One region of the Actinomadura sp. WAC 06369 genome, then DNA from elsewhere that is predicted to be linked to it. Evidence: riboswitches for the same ligand, from Rfam matches in the RefSeq annotation. Region 1 holds a riboswitch; the other holds the start of a gene.
What was found. Region 1 has a riboswitch for glycine ahead of gcvT (glycine cleavage system aminomethyltransferase GcvT). Riboswitches for the same ligand answer to the same signal wherever they lie in the genome.

Region 1 (8,598 bases):
GTACGGGCTGGCAAACGGGTGGATCACCCGCGACACGACGATCATCGAGGCGTCCAGCGGGTCGACGGCGGTGTCGGAGGCGTACTTCGCGCGGCTGCTGGGGCTGCCGTTCGTCGCGGTGATGCCGGCGTCGACGAGCCCGGAGAAGATCGCGCTGATCGAGTTCCACGGCGGGCGCTGCCACCTGGTGGACGAGCCGGGCGCGATCTACGACGAGTCGCGGCGGCTCGCGGCCGAGTGCGGCGGGCACTTCATGGACCAGTTCACGTTCGCCGAGCGGGCGACGGACTGGCGCGGCAACAACAACATCGCCGAGTCGATCTTCGAGCAGCTCCGGCTGGAGCGGTTCCCCGAGCCGTCCTGGGTGGTGGTGGGCGCCGGGACGGGCGGGACGTCCGCGACGATCGGCCGCTACGTCCGGTTTCGGCGGTTCCAGACGCGGCTCGCGGTGGTCGATCCGGAGGGTTCGGCGTTCTACGGCTCGTTCGAGGACCACGACCCGGGGCGGACGGCATCCGGTTCGCGCATCGAGGGCATCGGGCGCCCGCGCGTCGAGCCGTCCTTCCTGCCGACGGTGATCGACCGGATGATCCGGGTGCCGGACGCGGCGTCGATCGCGGCGATGCGGTGGACGAGCGCGGTCGGCGGGCGCAGCGTGGGCGGGTCGACGGGCACGAACATGTGGGGCGTGGCGCGGCTGGTCACCGAGATGCGGGCGCGCGGGGAGCGCGGCAGCGTCGTGACGCTGATCTGCGACGGCGGCGAGCGGTACGCGGGGACGTACGGGTCGGACACCTGGCTGCGCACGCAGGGGCTCGACATCGCGCCGTACCTGGTGGCGCTCGAGCGGTTCCTGGAGACCGGCGACCTGCCGGACGTCGGACCGGACGCGCCGGGCGGCGGCGTCACATGAGCCGGATCGGGTTCACCAGGTCGGCGTAGATCAGCAGGCCGCCCATGACGATCAGCACGATCGCCATCGCGTACGTGACGGGCAGCGCCTTGGCGACGTCCACGTAGCCGGGGTCGGGCCTGCGGAAGACCTTCGCGAAGAACTTCTTGAGCGCCTCCAGCAGGGCGCCGGCGATGTGGCCGCCGTCCAGCGGGAGCAGCGGGACGAGGTTGAACAGCCCGACCGCGAGGTTCAGCGAGCCGAGCAGCATGACGAAGTAGGAGACCTTCTCCTGTCCGGTGAGCGCGTCGGACGCGGCGATCTCGCCGCCGAACCGGCTGACCCCGACGACGCCGACCGGACCGTTCGGGTCGCGCTCCTCGCCGCCGAACGCCGCCTCCCACACGCCGACCATCTTCTGCGGCATGTTGAGCAGCGCCTCGACGGTGCGGCCGGTGAGGTCGGCCATGTGTTCGGCGACGGCGCCGGGCCCCTGGCGTTCGAGCTCGCGGGTGGGGGTGATGCCGAGGAACCCGACGGTGACGACCTTGTCCGGGTCGTCCAGGCTGGCCAGCTCGTTGCGCGCGATCGGGACGCTCACCTGCCGCGTCCGCCCGTCGCGCTCGATCGTCATCGGGACGGTCTTGTTCGCCGAGTCGCGGATCAGGAGCTGGAGCTGCTCGTAGTCCTCGATGCGGGTGCCGCCGAACGAGACGACGCGGTCGCCGGACTGGAGCCCGGCCTGCCGCGCCGGGGTGGGCGTGGCGCCCGCGGGGCAGGTGTCGACGTTCGCGGCCTGGCTCGCGGGGATGATGCAGTCGGAGACCTGGTTGATGACGGGCTTGCTCACGTACGTGCCGAGGCCCATGATCAGGATGCCGAAGAACACCACCGCGAGCAGCAGGTTCATCGCGGGGCCGCCGAACATGATCAGCAGCTTCTGCCACCAGGGCTTGGCGTAGAAGACGCGGTTCTCGTCACCGGGCCGGACCTCTTCGAGGGCCGCGCCGCGCGCCGACTCGATCAGCCCCTGCCACGGGCCGGTGCTGATCTGCCGGATCTCGCCGGGCTTGTCGCCTTTGCGGGGCGGCAGCATGCCGATCATCCGGATGTAGCCGCCGAGCGGGATCCATTTGATCCCGTACTCGGTCTCGCCCTTGTGCCGCGACCACAGCGTGGGGCCGAAGCCGACCATGAACTGGGTCGTGCGCACCTTGAACAGCTTGGCGAAGGAGAAGTGCCCCAGTTCGTGCAGCGCGATGGACGCCATCAGGCCGAAGAAAAGGATGAGTACGCCGGCCAGCCAGCCCATGCGTCACGCCCCTCCGGTCGTCCGAGCCCCGCCCGGCGGGGTGATCTCCGTGAACCAACTCAGCGTACGTCATGCGGCGGGCCGTCCGGATGCCCCGGGAATCGCCCATTCCGAAGGTCATTTTGCGTATGACGCCCAAATATGGACGAGCCGGTTGGCGAAGCCGCCGATATCCGCGCGCCCCCGGTGGCGCGCGTGATGGCGCGGCCCCGTCCGTCCGCCGGGCCCGTCCGCCGGACGCGGCGGGGCTGGTCGGTCCGGCGACGCCGCTGCTAGCCTGACGCGAAGCCGTTGATCCCGTGCGGGAGAGTCCCCGGCAGCCGGCCCGGGACGCCGAAGGAGCAAATCCTCCCCGGAACCTCTCAGGCCCACGGACCGCACGGACCAGGCGACCTCTGGAAAGCGGGGACCCCGGTCCCCCGCCGAAGGTGAAAGCCCGCCGTCCGCCGCGGGTGAAGCTCTCAGGCGCCGATGACAGAGGGGGAGGCACCGAGCCGCCCGGTGCGCGAGTGGGACGATGGACCACGTCGCGCCCGTGACGAAGGAGCCGAACCCATGTCCGCCGATCCGAACGCGAAGACTCCGAGCGCGAAGACGACGCCGCTGCACGACGTCCACACGGACCTCGGCGCGCACCTCGTCGACTTCGCCGGGTACCTGATGCCGCTGCGCTACGCGAGCGAGACGGCCGAGCACCGCGCCGTCCGCACCGGCGCGGGGCTGTTCGACCTGTCCCACATGGGGGAGATCTTCCTCTCCGGGCCGGGCGCCGGGGAGGCGCTCGACCACGCGCTCGTCGGCAACCTGTCGCCGATGAAGGTCGGCAAGGCCCGCTACACGATGATCTGCGCCCCCGACGGCGGCGTGCTCGACGACCTGATCGTGTACCGGCTCGCGGACGAGACGTGGATGGTGGTCGCGAACGCCGCGAACGCGGACGTCGTCCACGACGCCCTCGCCGAGCGGGCGCGCGGGTTCGACGCGGCCGTCGAGGACCGCTCGGCCGCCTACGGGCTCGTCGCGCTGCAGGGCCCGAACGCGCAGGAGACCCTCGCGCGCTTCACCGGCGCCCCGCTCGACGGCCTCGCGTACTACTCCGTGCTCGCCGACCGGGTCGCCGGCATCGACGTGCTCGTCGCCCGCACCGGCTACACCGGCGAGGACGGCTTCGAGCTGTTTGTCGACGCGGGCGACGCCGTCCGGCTGTGGCGGGAGCTCGCGGCCGCGGACGGCGTCGTCCCGTGCGGCCTCGCGGCCCGCGACAGCCTCCGGCTGGAGGCGGGGATGCCGCTGTACGGCAACGAGCTGACGGCCGAGACCACCCCGTTCGAAGCCGGGCTGGGCCGTGTCGTCAAACTGGACAAGCCCGTCGACTTCGTCGGGAAGTCCGCCCTGGCGGCGCAGGCGCAGACCCCCGCGGGCCGTAGGCTCGTGGGACTGGTGGCGCGGGGGCGTCGCGCGCCCCGCAAGGGGTATGCGGTCGTCACGTCCGACGGCGCTCCGTGCGGCGTCGTGACGAGCGGCGCGCCGTCGCCCACACTGGGCAAGCCGATCGCCATGGCGTACCTCGACACCGGTGTCGAGGAGTCCGGGCTGGCCGTGGACGTCCGCGGCCGGGCCGAACCGGTCGACGTGGTCGCCCTGCCGTTCTACAAGCGTTCCTGAAAGAGAGAGCAACAACGTGAGCGTTCCGGAGCAGCTCCGCTACAGCGAAGAGCACGAGTGGGTGGCAGGTCTCGACGACAGCGGGCAGGCGCCCGAGGACGGCATCGTCACGGTCGGGATCACGGCCCACGCCGCCGAGGCCCTCGGGGAGATCGTCTACCTCGAGCTGCAGCCGTCCGAGGGCGACACCGTCGAGGCGGGCGAGCCCTGCGGCGAGGTGGAGTCGACCAAGTCGGTCAGCGACCTGTACTCCCCGGTCACCGGCGAGATCACCGCGATCAACACCGGCGTCGCGGACGAGCCCAGCGTGATCAACGACGACCCGTACGGGGAGGGCTGGATCTTCAAGGTGCGCATCTCCGAGGCGCCCGGCGACCTGCTCGACGCGGCCGCCTACGGCAAGCTCATCGAGGAGGCGTGAGCGTGTCCTCCTCCCTGTACGCCTCGCTGGCCGAGGCCGACCCGCAGGTCGCCGAGGCCGTCGGCGCCGAGCTGCGGCGCCAGCAGTCGACGCTGGAGATGATCGCGTCGGAGAACTTCGCGCCGACGTCGGTGCTGGAGGCGCAGGGCTCGGTCCTGACGAACAAGTACGCCGAGGGCTACCCGGGCCGCCGCTACTACGGCGGCTGCGAGTACGTGGACGTCACCGAGCAGCTCGCGATCGACCGCGCCACGGAGCTGTTCGGCGCCGAGCACGCGAACGTCCAGCCGCACAGCGGCGCGCAGGCCAACACGGCCGTGTACTTCGCGCTGCTGCAGCACGGCGACACGATCCTCGGGCTGGACCTCGCGCACGGCGGGCACCTCACCCACGGGATGCGGCTGAACTACTCCGGCAAGGTGCTGAACGTGGTGCCCTACCACGTGCGCGCGGAGGACGGCCGGGTCGACATGGACGAGGTCGCCGCGCTCGCGGCCGAGCACCGGCCGAAGATGATCGTGGCCGGCTGGTCGGCGTACCCGCGGCAGCTCGACTTCGCGGCGTTCCGGGAGATCGCCGACTCGGTCGGGGCGCTGCTCATGGTCGACATGGCGCACTTCGCGGGGCTCGTCGCGGCGGGCCTGCACCCCTCGCCCGTCCCGCACGCGGACATCGTCACCACGACGACGCACAAGACGCTGGGCGGGCCGCGCGGCGGGCTGATCCTGTCCCGCGAGGAGTACGGCAAGAAGATCAACTCGGCGGTGTTCCCGGGCATGCAGGGCGGGCCGCTGGAGCACGTGATCGCCGCGAAGGCGGTGGCGCTGAAGATCGCCGGGTCGGACGAGTTCCGCGCGCGGCAGTCGCGCACCGTCGAGGGCGCGAAGATCCTGGCCGAGCGGCTCCTCGCCGAGGACTCGGCGAAGGCCGGGGTGAAGGTGCTGACCGGCGGCACCGACGTCCACCTGGTCCTGGTCGACCTCGTGGACTCGGAGCTGACCGGGCGGGACGCCGAGGACCGCCTCCACGACATCGGGATCACCGTCAACCGGAACGCCGTCCCGAACGACCCGCGCCCGCCGATGGTGACGTCCGGGCTGCGGATCGGCACCCCGGCGCTGGCCACCCGCGGGTTCACGACGGAGGACTTCGCCGAGGTCGCCGACGTGATCGCGCTGGCGCTCCAGCCGTCGTTCGACCGGGACGCGCTGGCCGCGCGGGTGAAGACCCTCGCGGACCGGCACCCGCTGTACCCGAACCTCTAGATCGCCGCTCCCCTCCGCCCGGGCGCCGGGCGGAGGGGAGCGCGGGGGCATCCATGGCCATCAGCGTTTTCGACCTGTTCAAGATCGGTATCGGTCCTTCGTCCTCGCACACCGGCGGCCCGATGGCGGCCGCGCACCGGTTCGCCCGCGGCCTGGACCGGGACGGGCTGCTGGAGAAGACGGCGTCCGTCCGGGCCGTCCTGTACGGGTCCCTCGGGCTGACGGGCAAGGGGCACGGCAGCGACAAGGCCGTGATCCTCGGCCTGGGGGGCGACAAGCCCGAGACCGTGGACGTCGACACGGCCGACGAGCGCGTCGCGGACGTCCGGGCCCGCGGGAGGCTGCGGCTGTTCGGCGCCCGGGACGTCCCGTTCGAGGTCGGCGAGCACCTGGTGTTCGAGCGGAAGGAATCGCTGCCGGGGCACCCGAACGGCATGCGGTTCACCGCGTTCGACGACGCGGGGAACGAACTGCGCGCGAAGGTGTACTACTCGGTCGGCGGCGGGTTCGTCGTGGACGAGAACGCGGCCGGCGCCGACCGCATCAAGCCGGACGACACCGTCCTGCCGCACCGCTTCGACACGGCCGCCGAGCTGCTGGAGCGCTGCGCGGACACGGGCCTGTCGGTCTCGGGGCTCATGCTGGAGAACGAGCGCGCGTTCGGCCGCTCGACCGCCGAGATCCGCGCGGGCCTCCTGGACCTCTGGCGGGTCATGCGGGCGTGCGTCGACCGCGGCTGCGACAGCGAGGGCCTGCTGCCCGGCGGCCTGAAGGTCCGCCGCCGCGCACCCCAGCTGCACCGGCAGCTCATGGCGGAGAAGCCCGCCGACCCCCTGCACGCGATGGACTGGGTGACGCTGTTCGCGCTGGCCGTCAACGAGGAAAACGCGGCGGGCGGCCGGATCGTCACCGCCCCGACGAACGGGGCCGCGGGCATCGTCCCGGCCGTCCTGCACTACTACGACCGCTTCGTCCCCGGACGGGACGACGACGGGATCGTCCGCTTCCTGCTGGCCGCCGGGGCGATGGGCGTGCTGTTCAAGCAGAACGCGTCCATCTCCGGCGCGGAGGTGGGCTGCCAGGGGGAGGTCGGGTCGGCCTGCTCGATGGCGGCGGCCGGCCTCACCGAGGTCTTCGGCGGGACGCCCGCGCAGGTGGAGAACGCGGCCGAGATCGGCATCGAGCACAACCTCGGGCTGACGTGCGACCCGGTGGGCGGGCTCGTCCAGGTGCCGTGCATCGAGCGGAACGCCGTCGGCGCCGTCAAGGCGATCAGCGCGGCCCGCATCGCCCTCCGCGGCGACGGCCGCCACTTCGTCACGCTCGACAAGGCGATCAAGACCATGCGCGACACCGGCCGCGACATGCTCGACAAGTACAAGGAGACGAGCCGAGGCGGCCTGGCCGTCAACGTCATCGAATGCTGACGCTGAGTCTCAGGCTGCGCGGTATTTGCGCTGATCGGCCGGACCACCCGAACGACCCGAGCGGCACCGCCACCGACGCCACGCCCACGATCGAGGAGGCCGCCGACCTCGTCTTCGAGATGCGCGAAGCGCTGTTCGCGAGGCTTGCGCGGGCCGGCGGACGCGGCGAGCACCGGGCGCTGCTCGGGGAGGTCATCAACGAGGACGCCCTGCTGCGCGACCGGCTGGGGGAAGGTGTGCTCACTCGCCCGACCTCGTGGGGATCGACGCGGCGCTCCGCCGCGGGCGGGTGCCGGGGCAGGTGAAGGCCCAGGGGGCGCGGTGGAAATGGGAAGTGCCGCGCCCCCCGGGCCGGCGGGCCGCTCAGTGGAAGGGGCCCCTGCCGTGATCCGTGTGTTCCCTCCGTACGTCGTAGAGCCCCTCTGCGGAGCCGCCCGTGCGTGGGTGGTGGGACAAGCGCGCCTCCTCTTGCTCTCGACGTCAGGTTCTGTATTCGGACATTAGTCGCATATCCGACACCAGCGGCCCAACGGCGTTCCAAAGCGTCGTCAAGGCTTCAGACGACGGTCGTCGGTTCGTCCTTCGGCACCAGGCGCAGCCGGACGACCGTCGGCACCGTCTCGCGCTCGAGCGCGGCGCACAGGCGGGGGACGCCCTCCTCCTGGATGCGGCGGCGCAGGTCGGCGGCGTCCGCGCGGTGCCCGTAGGCGACGCTGAGGTGCAGCTCGGGCTCGCGGGACGAGCCGAGCAGCCGGGCGCGGACCCGGCGGACGCCCGGGTACTCCTCGATCTCCCGCTCCAGCGCCCCGGTGACGGCCTTCGCCGACAGGCGCGTCCGGCCGCCGTCGGGGTCCGGCTCCATCGCGAGTTCGGGGACGCGGCGGGTGCGGACCTGCCCGACCAGCCAGAGGACGCCCACGAGGGCGAGGACGACGGCGGCGGCCGCGATCGCGGGCCAGAACCACGCGTTGTCCTCGGCGAACCGCCGGACGTCCGAGGACAGCACCCGCGCGGACGGGTCGGCGAACAGGCCGGCGCCGCGGGCGAGGCCCGCCCCGCCGGCGGCGAGCAGGACGGCGCCCAGCACGATGAGGCCGGTGCGGTTCGTGCGGGCGGGGTGCCGGTCCATCAGTCCCCCTCGGCCCGGAGGCGGACCTTGACCGCGCGGGGCGGGAACGGCCGGAGCCGGTCGAGCCGCTCCTGGACGGACGAAGCGACGCCCTGCCCGAGGCCCTCGGGATCGTGCACGGGCGTTTCGGCGCGCACCTTCACCGTGCGGCGGCCGAGCTTCACCTTGCGGACGCGCGAGACGCCGGGGGCGTCCTCGGCGGCGGCAGCGGCGGCGCGCTTCAGCCCGCGCCGGTTCACGCCCATCATCACGTCCGGGTCGTCGCCCTGCAGCGGCACCATGCGGGTGCGGCCGGGCAGCAGCCCGGCGAGGACGAAGAGCAGGCCCAGCGCGGCGAGCGCGGCGGTGATGCCGAGGACCTTCGGGTCGTCCCAGGCGGCGTCCGAGACCCGTTCGTACGGGATGAGGTGCCAGGGCCGGTCGAGCAGGCCGGTGATCACCTCGATGGCGGTGAGGACGGCGGCGGCGGTCAGCAGGACCGCGGCGA
Region 2 (8,598 bases), on a different contig from region 1:
CCGCCGTGCGGGATGCAGAACGTCTTGTGCAGGTTGAGGTGCGAGACGTCCGAGCCGAACTCGCCGGGACGGGCGAGCCCGACGAGGGCGTTGAGGTTGGCGCCGTCCACGTAGACCTGGCCGCCCGCCGCGTGCACGGCCCCGCACACCTCGGTGATCGTCTCCTCGAACACGCCGTGCGTGGACGGGTACGTCACCATGATCGCGGCGAGCCGGTCGCCGTGCTTCTCGATCTTGGCGTGCAGGTCGTCCAGGGCGACGTTGCCGCCCTCGTCGCACTTCACGACGACGACGCGCATCCCCGCCATGACGGCGCTCGCGGCGTTGGTGCCGTGCGCGGACGACGGGATCAGGCAGACGTCGCGGTGCCGCTCGCCGCGCGACGCGTGGTAGCCGCGGATGGCGAGCAGCCCGGCCAGCTCGCCCTGCGACCCGGCGTTCGGCTGCACCGACACCTTCGCGTAGCCGGTGATCTCGGCGAGGTTCGCCTCCAGCTCCCCGATCAGCTCGACGTACCCGGCGGCCTGGTCCAGCGGCGCGAACGGGTGGACGTTCGCGAACTCCGGCCAGGTGATCGGCTCCATCTCGGCGGTCGCGTTCAGCTTCATCGTGCAGGAGCCGAGCGGGATCATCGACCGGTCGAGGGCGATGTCCTTGTCCTGGAGGCGGCGCAGGTAGCGCAGCATCGCGGTCTCGGAGCGGTGCGCGTGGAAGACGGGGTGCGTCAGGTAGGGGCTCTCCCGCCGCAGCCCGTCGGGGAGCGCCTCGGCGGCGCCGTCCGCGTCCCCGGCGGCGCCCGCGTCGACGCCGAACGCCTCGAGGACGGCGGCGACGTGCTCGGGCAGCGTCGTCTCGTCGCACGCGACGCCGACGCGGTCGGGTCCGTCCTGCCGCAGGTTGACGCCGCGCCCGCGGGCGGCGGCGACGACCTCGGCGGCGCGGCCGGGGACGCGGGCGAGGACGGTGTCGAAGAACGCGCCGTGCACGACCTCGACGCCGCCGCGGCGGAGCCCGTCGGCGAGCTCGGCGGCCCGGCGGTGCGCGCGCTGCGCGATCGCGGCGAGCCCCTCGGGGCCGTGGTAGACGGCGTACATGCTCGCCATCACCGCGAGGAGCACCTGGGCGGTGCAGATGTTGCTGGTGGCCTTCTCGCGGCGGATGTGCTGCTCGCGGGTCTGCAGGGCGAGCCGGTAGGCGGGCGACCCGTCGGCGTCGACGGACACGCCGACGAGCCGTCCGGGCAGCTGCCGCCGCAGGTCGTCGGCGACCGCCATGTACCCGGCGTGCGGGCCGCCGAAGCCGTACGGGACGCCGAACCGCTGCGCGGACCCGACCGCGATGTCGGCGCCCGACTCCCCCGGCGGGCGCAGCAGCGTCAGCGCGAGCAGGTCGGCGGCGACGACGACCGTCGCGCCCCGCTCGCGGGCCCGCGCGGACAGCGGCGCCAGGTCGCGGACGGCACCGGACGCGCCCGGGTACTGCAGCAGCACGCCGAAGAAGTCGCCGTCGGGCAGCCCGCCGGACACGTCGGCGACCACCACCTCGATCCCGAGCGGGACGGCGCGGGTGCGGACGACCTCGATCGTCTGCGGGAGCGCGTCGGCGTCCACGAGGAACCGCCCGGGCTCCTTGCGCCGGGACGCGCGGTGCGCGAGCGCCATCGCCTCGGCGGCGGCCGTGCCCTCGTCCAGCATGGAGGCGTTCGCGACCGGCAGCCCGGTCAGGTCGGCGACGACGGTCTGGAAGTTCAGCAGCGCCTCCAGGCGGCCCTGCGAGATCTCCGGCTGGTACGGGGTGTAGGCGGTGTACCAGCCGGGGTTCTCCAGAATGTTCCGCATGATCACGCCCGGCGTGGTCGTCCCGTGGTAGCCGAGGCCGATCATGGAGGTGAGGACGGTGTTGCGGGCGGCGAGCTCGCGGAGCCGGTCGAGCGCGGCGGTCTCGCTCAGCGCGGGCGGCAGGTCCAGCGGGCGGCCGGTGCGGATCGCGGCGGGGACCGCCTCGTCGATCAGCGCCTCCGCGCCCGAGTAGCCGATCGCGGCCAGCATCCGGTCGCGGTCGGCCTGGGAGGGCCCGATGTGCCGGTCGGCGAACGCGGCGCGGGGATGCTGCGGCGCGGCCACGGGGGCGAAGAACTGGGCGGTCATGGAGGAGCCTCCTGGCAGCTGCGGTCGCTCAGGTCCACCGACGGCGCGCGGGCCGACGGCCGGTCTCCCCCTCTGTCATCGGCACCTGAGAGCTTCACCCGCGCGCGCGGGGTTTCCCCTTCGGTGAGCCGCCGTTCCCGTTCCGCCGGGATCGACGCCTGCTTTCCAGAGGTGCCTCGCCCGAGCGGTCCTTTTGCCTGAGAGGTTCCGGGGAGGTTGCCCCTTCGGCGCCCCACGCCGGCTGCGTGAGGTCTCTCCCGCACAGGGTCGACGGCATGTCCGGGACAAACCCTACCCAACCGCGGCGGCCCGCGATCGTCCCGGTGCCGGAACGGGATCTCCACCGCCGTGACCTCGGCGCCGGTGCCGTACCGGCGAGTACCCCGGACAGTACGATATGACCGCCCCGCCGGGCACGCGGCGGGACGGACGACGAGGGGCGACGGGTGGACGGAGCGACGGCCGGACGGGGGTCCGCCGCTCGACCGAGCGCGGCCGGTTCTGGGACGCTGATCACCGGAACACTGAGCACCGGAACGCTGATCGCCGGAACGCCGATCAGCACGCCGGACGGCCGGAGCGGGGACGGGTGACGCGGACGCACGACGAGGCGGTGCGCCCGAGGCGGGGCGCGTCCGCGGGCGTGCCCGTCGACGAGCCCGCGCAGCCGGACCGCATCCGCCGCCCGTCCGACGCGATCCGGTTCGGCGTCTCCTGCGCGGGGCTGGCCGCGGTCATGCTGCTGGTGTCGTTCGCGCAGCAGACCACGCACGGCATCCAGACCGACATCGCCGAGGGCACCGCCCACGCGCCCCAGCTGCTGCTGGCGCTGGCCACCCTGGCGTCGAGCTTCGGCGTGCTGGCCGTGCCGATCGCGTTCGCCGTCGAGCGGCTGTTCCACAAGGACGGCATGCGGGTCGCCATCGCGCTGCTCGCCGCGATGATCGCGCTCGCCGTCACCATCACCCTGGACGACCTGGTCGTGCAGGCCGCGCCCGGCGGCGTGCTCGACTCGCTGATCTGGGGCGGCACCGACACGGCCCCCGTGCACACCGACATCGCCCCGGTGATCGCGTTCGTCAGCGTGGTCGGGATGGCCGGGCGGATCCGCTGGCAGACGGCCACCTGGTCCATGATCGGGCTGGCCGCGCTGACCGGCCTGACCGCCGCCTACGCGTCGGTGTCGGCGCTCGCGGCGACGTACTTCCTCGGCCGCGCGATCGGGCACGGCACCCTGTACGCGGTCGGCACCCCGAACCCGCGCCCGACGGGCATGACGGTGGTGACGGCGCTGGAGCGGCTGGGGCTGTGCCCGCGGCGGGCGGCGCGGCTCGACGATCCCGCGGACGGCGGCGAGGAGGCGCGCCGCTACGGCGTCCTGCTGGCCTCCTCCCCCGCCGGGGCCGACCCGGTCCCGGCGTCCGGCGGGGGCACCGGGGCCTGGCATCTGGAGCTGCGGGTCCTGGACCGCGACCAGCAGACCGCCGGGCTGCCGTACCGGCTGTGGCGGATGCTGCGGCTGCGGCGCACCACGACCGGGCGGACGCTGCGGTCGCTGCGCCGGTCGCTGGAGCAGGAGTCGCTCACCGCGTACGCCGCCGCCGCGGCGGGCGCCCGCACCCCGCGCCTGGTCGGCACGCTCGAGGTGGGGACGCAGGCGGCGCTGCTCGCGTACGAGCACGTGCCGGGGCGGCGGCTGCGCGACGTCCCCGCGGAGGAGGTCACCGACGAGCTGCTGACGGACGTGTGGCGGCAGTTCGGGCTGCTGCAGAAGGGCCGGCTGGCGCACCGCCGCCTGGAGGAGGACGCGGTCCTGGTCGGCGACGACGGCGCCGCCCACCTCGTCGACCTGTGGTCCGGGGAGATCGCGGCGGGCGACCTGGCGCTGCGGCTCGACCTCGCGCAGCTGCTCACGACCCTGGCGCTGCGGGTCGGCCCGGAGCGCGCCGTGCGGACGGCGGTGCCGGTGCTGGGCGAGGAGGCGCTGGCGGCGGCGGTGCCGATGCTGCAGCGGGTGGCGCTGTCCCGGGCGACGCGGCAGGCGGTGCGGCGGGACCGGGAGCTGCTGCCGCGCATCCGGGAGGAGATCGCCCGGCTGAAGCCCGAGTCGGAGGCCGCGCCCGTCCGGCTGGAGCGGTTCCGGCCGCGAACGATCTTCAGCATGGTGGCGCTGTCGATCGCCGCCTACATCGTGATCCCGCAGTTCGGCAGCGTCGACCTGATGCAGCTGGTCGCGAAGGCGACCTGGTGGTGGGCGGGGGTGGCGCTCGGCGGGGCGGCGCTGACCTACCTGGCGGCGGCGTTCATGCTGATGGGCTTCGTCCCCGAACGGCTCCCCCTGTGGCGGACGGTGCTGGTGCAGGTCGCCGCGTCGTTCGTGAAGCTGGTGGCGCCGGCGGCGGTCGGCGGCGTCGCGGTCAACACCCGGTACCTGCAGCGGTCGGGCGTCCGGCCGGGCCCGGCGGTGGCGAGCGTCGGCGCGTCCCAGCTCGTCGGGCTGGTGGTGCACGTCCTGCTGCTGGTGCTGTTCGGCTTCCTGACCGGGTCGACGGGCACGGCGACGAAGGACCTGGCGCCGTCCCGCACCGTCGTGGTCGCGGTGCTGCTGATCGGGCTGGTCGCGGGGCTGGCGATGACGATCCCGCGGGTGCGGCGGGTGGTCACCGGCCGGCTGCGCAGCATGTTCTCGGGCGTGGTGCCGCGGCTGGTGGACGTCCTGCAGTCGCCGCGGAAGCTGTTCACCGGGATCGGCGGCTCGCTGCTGCTGACGGTGGGCTTCGTGCTGTGCCTGGACGCCTCGATCCGCGCGTTCGGCGGTTCGCTGCCGTGGACGACGGTGGTGGTGGTGTTCCTGACGGCGAACGCGGTGGGGTCGGCGGTGCCGACGCCCGGCGGCCTCGGCGCGGTGGAGGGGGCGCTGACGCTGGCGCTGACGATCTCGGGGCTGGGGGCGGAGACGGCGGCGTCGGCCGTCCTGCTGTACCGCCTGCTGACGCTGTGGCTGCCGGTGCTGCCCGGCTGGGCGGCGTTCGCGTACCTCCAGCGCAAGGAGTCGCTCTAGCCGCGGCCTCACGTGCGGCCTGACGTGCGGTGGGCCGTGCGGTGGGACGTGCGGCTAGCCGGTGCGGCGGGCGCGCCGCCGGTCGGCGAGTTCGTCGTGGGGGTGGTCGTCGCGGTCGCTGGTGGCGGCCCGTTCGGCGGGCAGTTCGGCGAGGCTCCCCTCGACCTCCTGCCACACCCGTCCCAGCGCTATGCCGAACACGCCCTGCCCGCCCTGGAGGAGGTCGACGACCTCGTCGGGCGAGGTGCACTCGTAGACGCTGACGCCGTCGCTCATGAGCGTGATCTGCGCGAGGTCCTGGACGCCGCGGTCGCGCAGGTGGGTCACGGCGGTGCGGATCTGCTGCAGCGACACGCCCGTGTCCAGGAGCCGCTTCACGACTTTGAGGACCAGGATGTCGCGGAAGCTGTACAGCCGCTGGCTGCCGGATCCGTGCGCCGACCGCACGCTGGGCTCGACGAGCTTGGTGCGGGCCCAGTAGTCCAGCTGGCGGTAGGTGATGCCCGCCGCCGAGCAGGCCGTCGGGCCGCGGTAGCCGACGTCCTCCGGCGGAGCCGACACCCGCGTGTCGAAGAGCAGGCCCTGCTCTCCGGCGCGCCGGGACGCGACGTGCCTGTCGGGGGTGGCCTTGCCCTCGCCGCTGCTCACCGCCACGCGGACCTCCGGCTTCTATCAGCCCGTGCCGGTTCGTCAAGGGGGTTTGACGAATTACACCACGGGTGTTCCACCAGCACGGTAGGTGCCGGTCAGGGTGTGGTCAACGTTCGCCGTCGGCGCGTCGCATGCCCGGATGAACCGGCTTCACGTGGGCAAACCGCGCACCTTTTCCGCCACTGCGGTCCTACCCCGCCGGACGCCCCCCGGAAACCGCCAACTCCCAGGACGATGTACGACCAATGGCGTCAGACCTCGAATATACCTCGCGGAGTGATATTCCCCACGGGCGCCCCCGTCCCAGGCGTACCTACCCCGCTGCGGCGGCGCAAACGACCCCGCGTCTTTCAAGATCGTTGAGCGGGTTCGTGAAGCCCGGGTCAGCGGTGCGCCTCCGCCCCGCGCGGGAGCGCGCCGACGGGACCGTGCGGGCCCGCGGGAGGCGCGGCGCCGGGTCAGCCGGCGCGGCCGAAGTCCTCGGGGGTGATGGTGTCGAGGAACTCGCGGAACTTCTCGACCTCGTCCTCCTGCTCGTCCGGGATGGCCACGCCGGCCTCTTCGAGGATGTCCTCGCTGGCGAAGATCGTGGCGCCGGTGCGCAGGGCGAGCGCGATGGAGTCGGACGGCCGGGCGCTGACTTCCACGCCGTTGGAGAAGACCAGGTCGGCGAAGAAGATGCCCTCGCGGAGCGCGGTGATGTTCACGGTGCTCAGCTGGACGCTCAGCGCGTCGAGGACGTCGCGGAAGAGGTCGTGGGTGAGGGGGCGCGCGGGCAGCACGCCCTGCTGGGCGAAGGCGATCGCCGTGGCCTCGACGGCCCCGATCCAGATGGGCAGGTACCGCTCGCCCTCCGTCTCCTTCAACAGGACGATCGGCTGATTGGAGGGCATCTCGACCCGGACGCCGACGACCTCCATCTGCTTCACTGCGGCTCCCTGCTCGTTCGCTGTCTCGATCATCCGCGTGCGGCCGGACCGAGTCCCGCCGAGCCCGAAACCCGAGCCCTGTAGCCAACGTACACCCAGGTTCGGACGGAACGCCGCGCCCCGGGGGCGGCAAAATCCTGCGAGGCGCGGGTGATCAGTGGTCGAGGCTTTCCCGGAGGCTCGCCGACAGCAGGGCGGCGTGCAGCTTCACCGACAGCGCGGCGATCTCGCGGGCGGTCTCGGCGGCCTGCTCGTGGGCGTCCGGGCTGCGGCGGCGCAGCTGGGGCGCGACGGTCTGCTCGATGAGCCCGGCCTGCCGGTCGGCGGCGGCCTTGACGGCCCGCAGGTGCCGCACCTCGAAACCGTAGTCGCCGAGCGCGGCGGCGGCGCGGGCGACGGTGAGGGCCTCCGCCTCGTAGTGGGCGCCGCGGCGGCGGATCAGCCCGTACTCCTCCAGGCGGCCGAGGAGCGCCTCGTCGATCCCGGCGCCGTCGAGGAGCTGGCGGCGGGTGAGCCGGACGGCGGCGGTCTCGGCGGTCGCGTCGGCGGCGACGAGGGTGCGGGGGCGGCTCCGGTCGGGCTCGGGGCGGCGGGCGCCCAGCGGCGGGACCGCCTCGCCGCGGTCGCGGGCCTCGAGGTGCTGCCGGATCGCGCGCAGCGGCATGTAGTGGTCGCGCTGCGCGGTGAGGACGAAGCGGAGGCGTTCGACGTCTCCGGCGCCGAACTTGCGGTAGCCCGAGGGGCTGCGCTGCGGTTCGATCAGCCCCTCGGACTCCAGGAACCTGATCTTGGAGATGGTGATGTCGGGGAACTCGGGCCGGAGCAGCCCGAGGACGTCCCCTATCGTCATCAGGGACCTGGCCGGTTGCGCGTTCAAGGCCCCTCCCATCGTGGTCCCGTCATGGCCGCGTCAGGTTCGCCTCCGGATCGCCGGCTCGTCAGCCGTGCTGCGGGTTGGTGAGGAAGACCAGCCGGAACTTGCCGATCTGGACTTCGTCGCCGCCCGCGAGGGCGGTGTGGTCGATCCGCTGCCGGTTGACGTAGGTGCCGTTCAGGGCCCCGACGTCGCGGACGGAGAACGTCCCGCCCTGGCGGAGGAACTCGGCGTGCTTGCGGGAGACGGTGACGTCGTCCAGGAAGATGTCGCTCTCGGGGTGCCGGCCGCAGGAGGTGCGGTCCTGGTCGAGCAGGAACCGGCTGCCGGCGTTCGGGCCGCGCTTGACCACGAGCAGCGCCGTGCCGGGAGGCAGCGCGTCCACGCCCATCTGGTCGGACGGGACGGGCGGTTCCTCGGCGCCCGTGTCGGCGTCCAGCGCCTCGATCCCTCCGATGGAGATCGTGGACGTGGACTCGCCGGGCGACTCGCGAGGGGGCGGCGCGTTCCGCGTCAGCGGGGTGCCGCAGTAGGAGCAGAAGCGGGCATCATCCGGGTTGGCGTGACCGCACTGCGTGCAGTAGACGCTCGGCATCGATCGGCTCGGCCTCCTACCTCGGCGTGCCGCTCGCGGACCTCCGCTCGCCGCGGGAGCCGCGCGCGTCACGCGCATCCTTCAACCAACCCACGCCGGGGACCCGCCCCCGACCACGGTCCATCCTCACCGCCCGCGCTCGCCACGGTCGCCGCAACCGACGGTCGCCGCAACTTACGCGGGTATGACCCGAGGGGTCAACCGGGGCCGGCGAGACCCAAACTACCGCCGCCGATGATCGCAGGTCCATGCCGCCGCGCGGCACGCCTCCGGTCATGACGCACCGGCCGGGTCTCCGGTCCACCACGTCCCCCGTGTTCCCCTCAGGACACGACCGTATC

Region 2: another riboswitch for glycine. It lies ahead of gcvP (aminomethyl-transferring glycine dehydrogenase); the one in region 1 lies ahead of gcvT (glycine cleavage system aminomethyltransferase GcvT).

What each region holds. Positions count from the first base shown of each region.
Region 1 covers NZ_QHJN01000114.1:15,855-24,452, reverse strand. The annotation lists gene DMH08_RS26940 (PLP-dependent cysteine synthase family protein) at 1-913, shown strand, start outside; gene DMH08_RS26935 (M50 family metallopeptidase) at 906-2,204, opposite strand; glycine riboswitch at 2,497-2,592, shown strand; glycine riboswitch at 2,597-2,685, shown strand; gene gcvT (glycine cleavage system aminomethyltransferase GcvT) at 2,760-3,869, shown strand; gene gcvH (glycine cleavage system protein GcvH) at 3,886-4,290, shown strand; gene glyA (serine hydroxymethyltransferase) at 4,293-5,555, shown strand; gene DMH08_RS26915 (L-serine ammonia-lyase) at 5,609-6,982, shown strand; gene DMH08_RS26910 (hypothetical protein) at 6,976-7,287, shown strand; gene DMH08_RS26900 (hypothetical protein) at 7,539-8,111, opposite strand; gene DMH08_RS26895 (DUF6286 domain-containing protein) at 8,111-8,598, opposite strand, start outside.
Region 2 covers NZ_QHJN01000017.1:50,479-59,076, reverse strand. The annotation lists gene gcvP (aminomethyl-transferring glycine dehydrogenase) at 1-2,147, opposite strand, end outside; glycine riboswitch at 2,210-2,322, opposite strand; glycine riboswitch at 2,323-2,417, opposite strand; gene DMH08_RS07525 (lysylphosphatidylglycerol synthase transmembrane domain-containing protein) at 2,737-5,208, shown strand; gene DMH08_RS07520 (MerR family transcriptional regulator) at 5,263-5,862, opposite strand; gene DMH08_RS07515 (bifunctional nuclease family protein) at 6,318-6,788, opposite strand; gene ftsR (transcriptional regulator FtsR) at 6,943-7,638, opposite strand; gene DMH08_RS07505 (FHA domain-containing protein) at 7,727-8,257, opposite strand.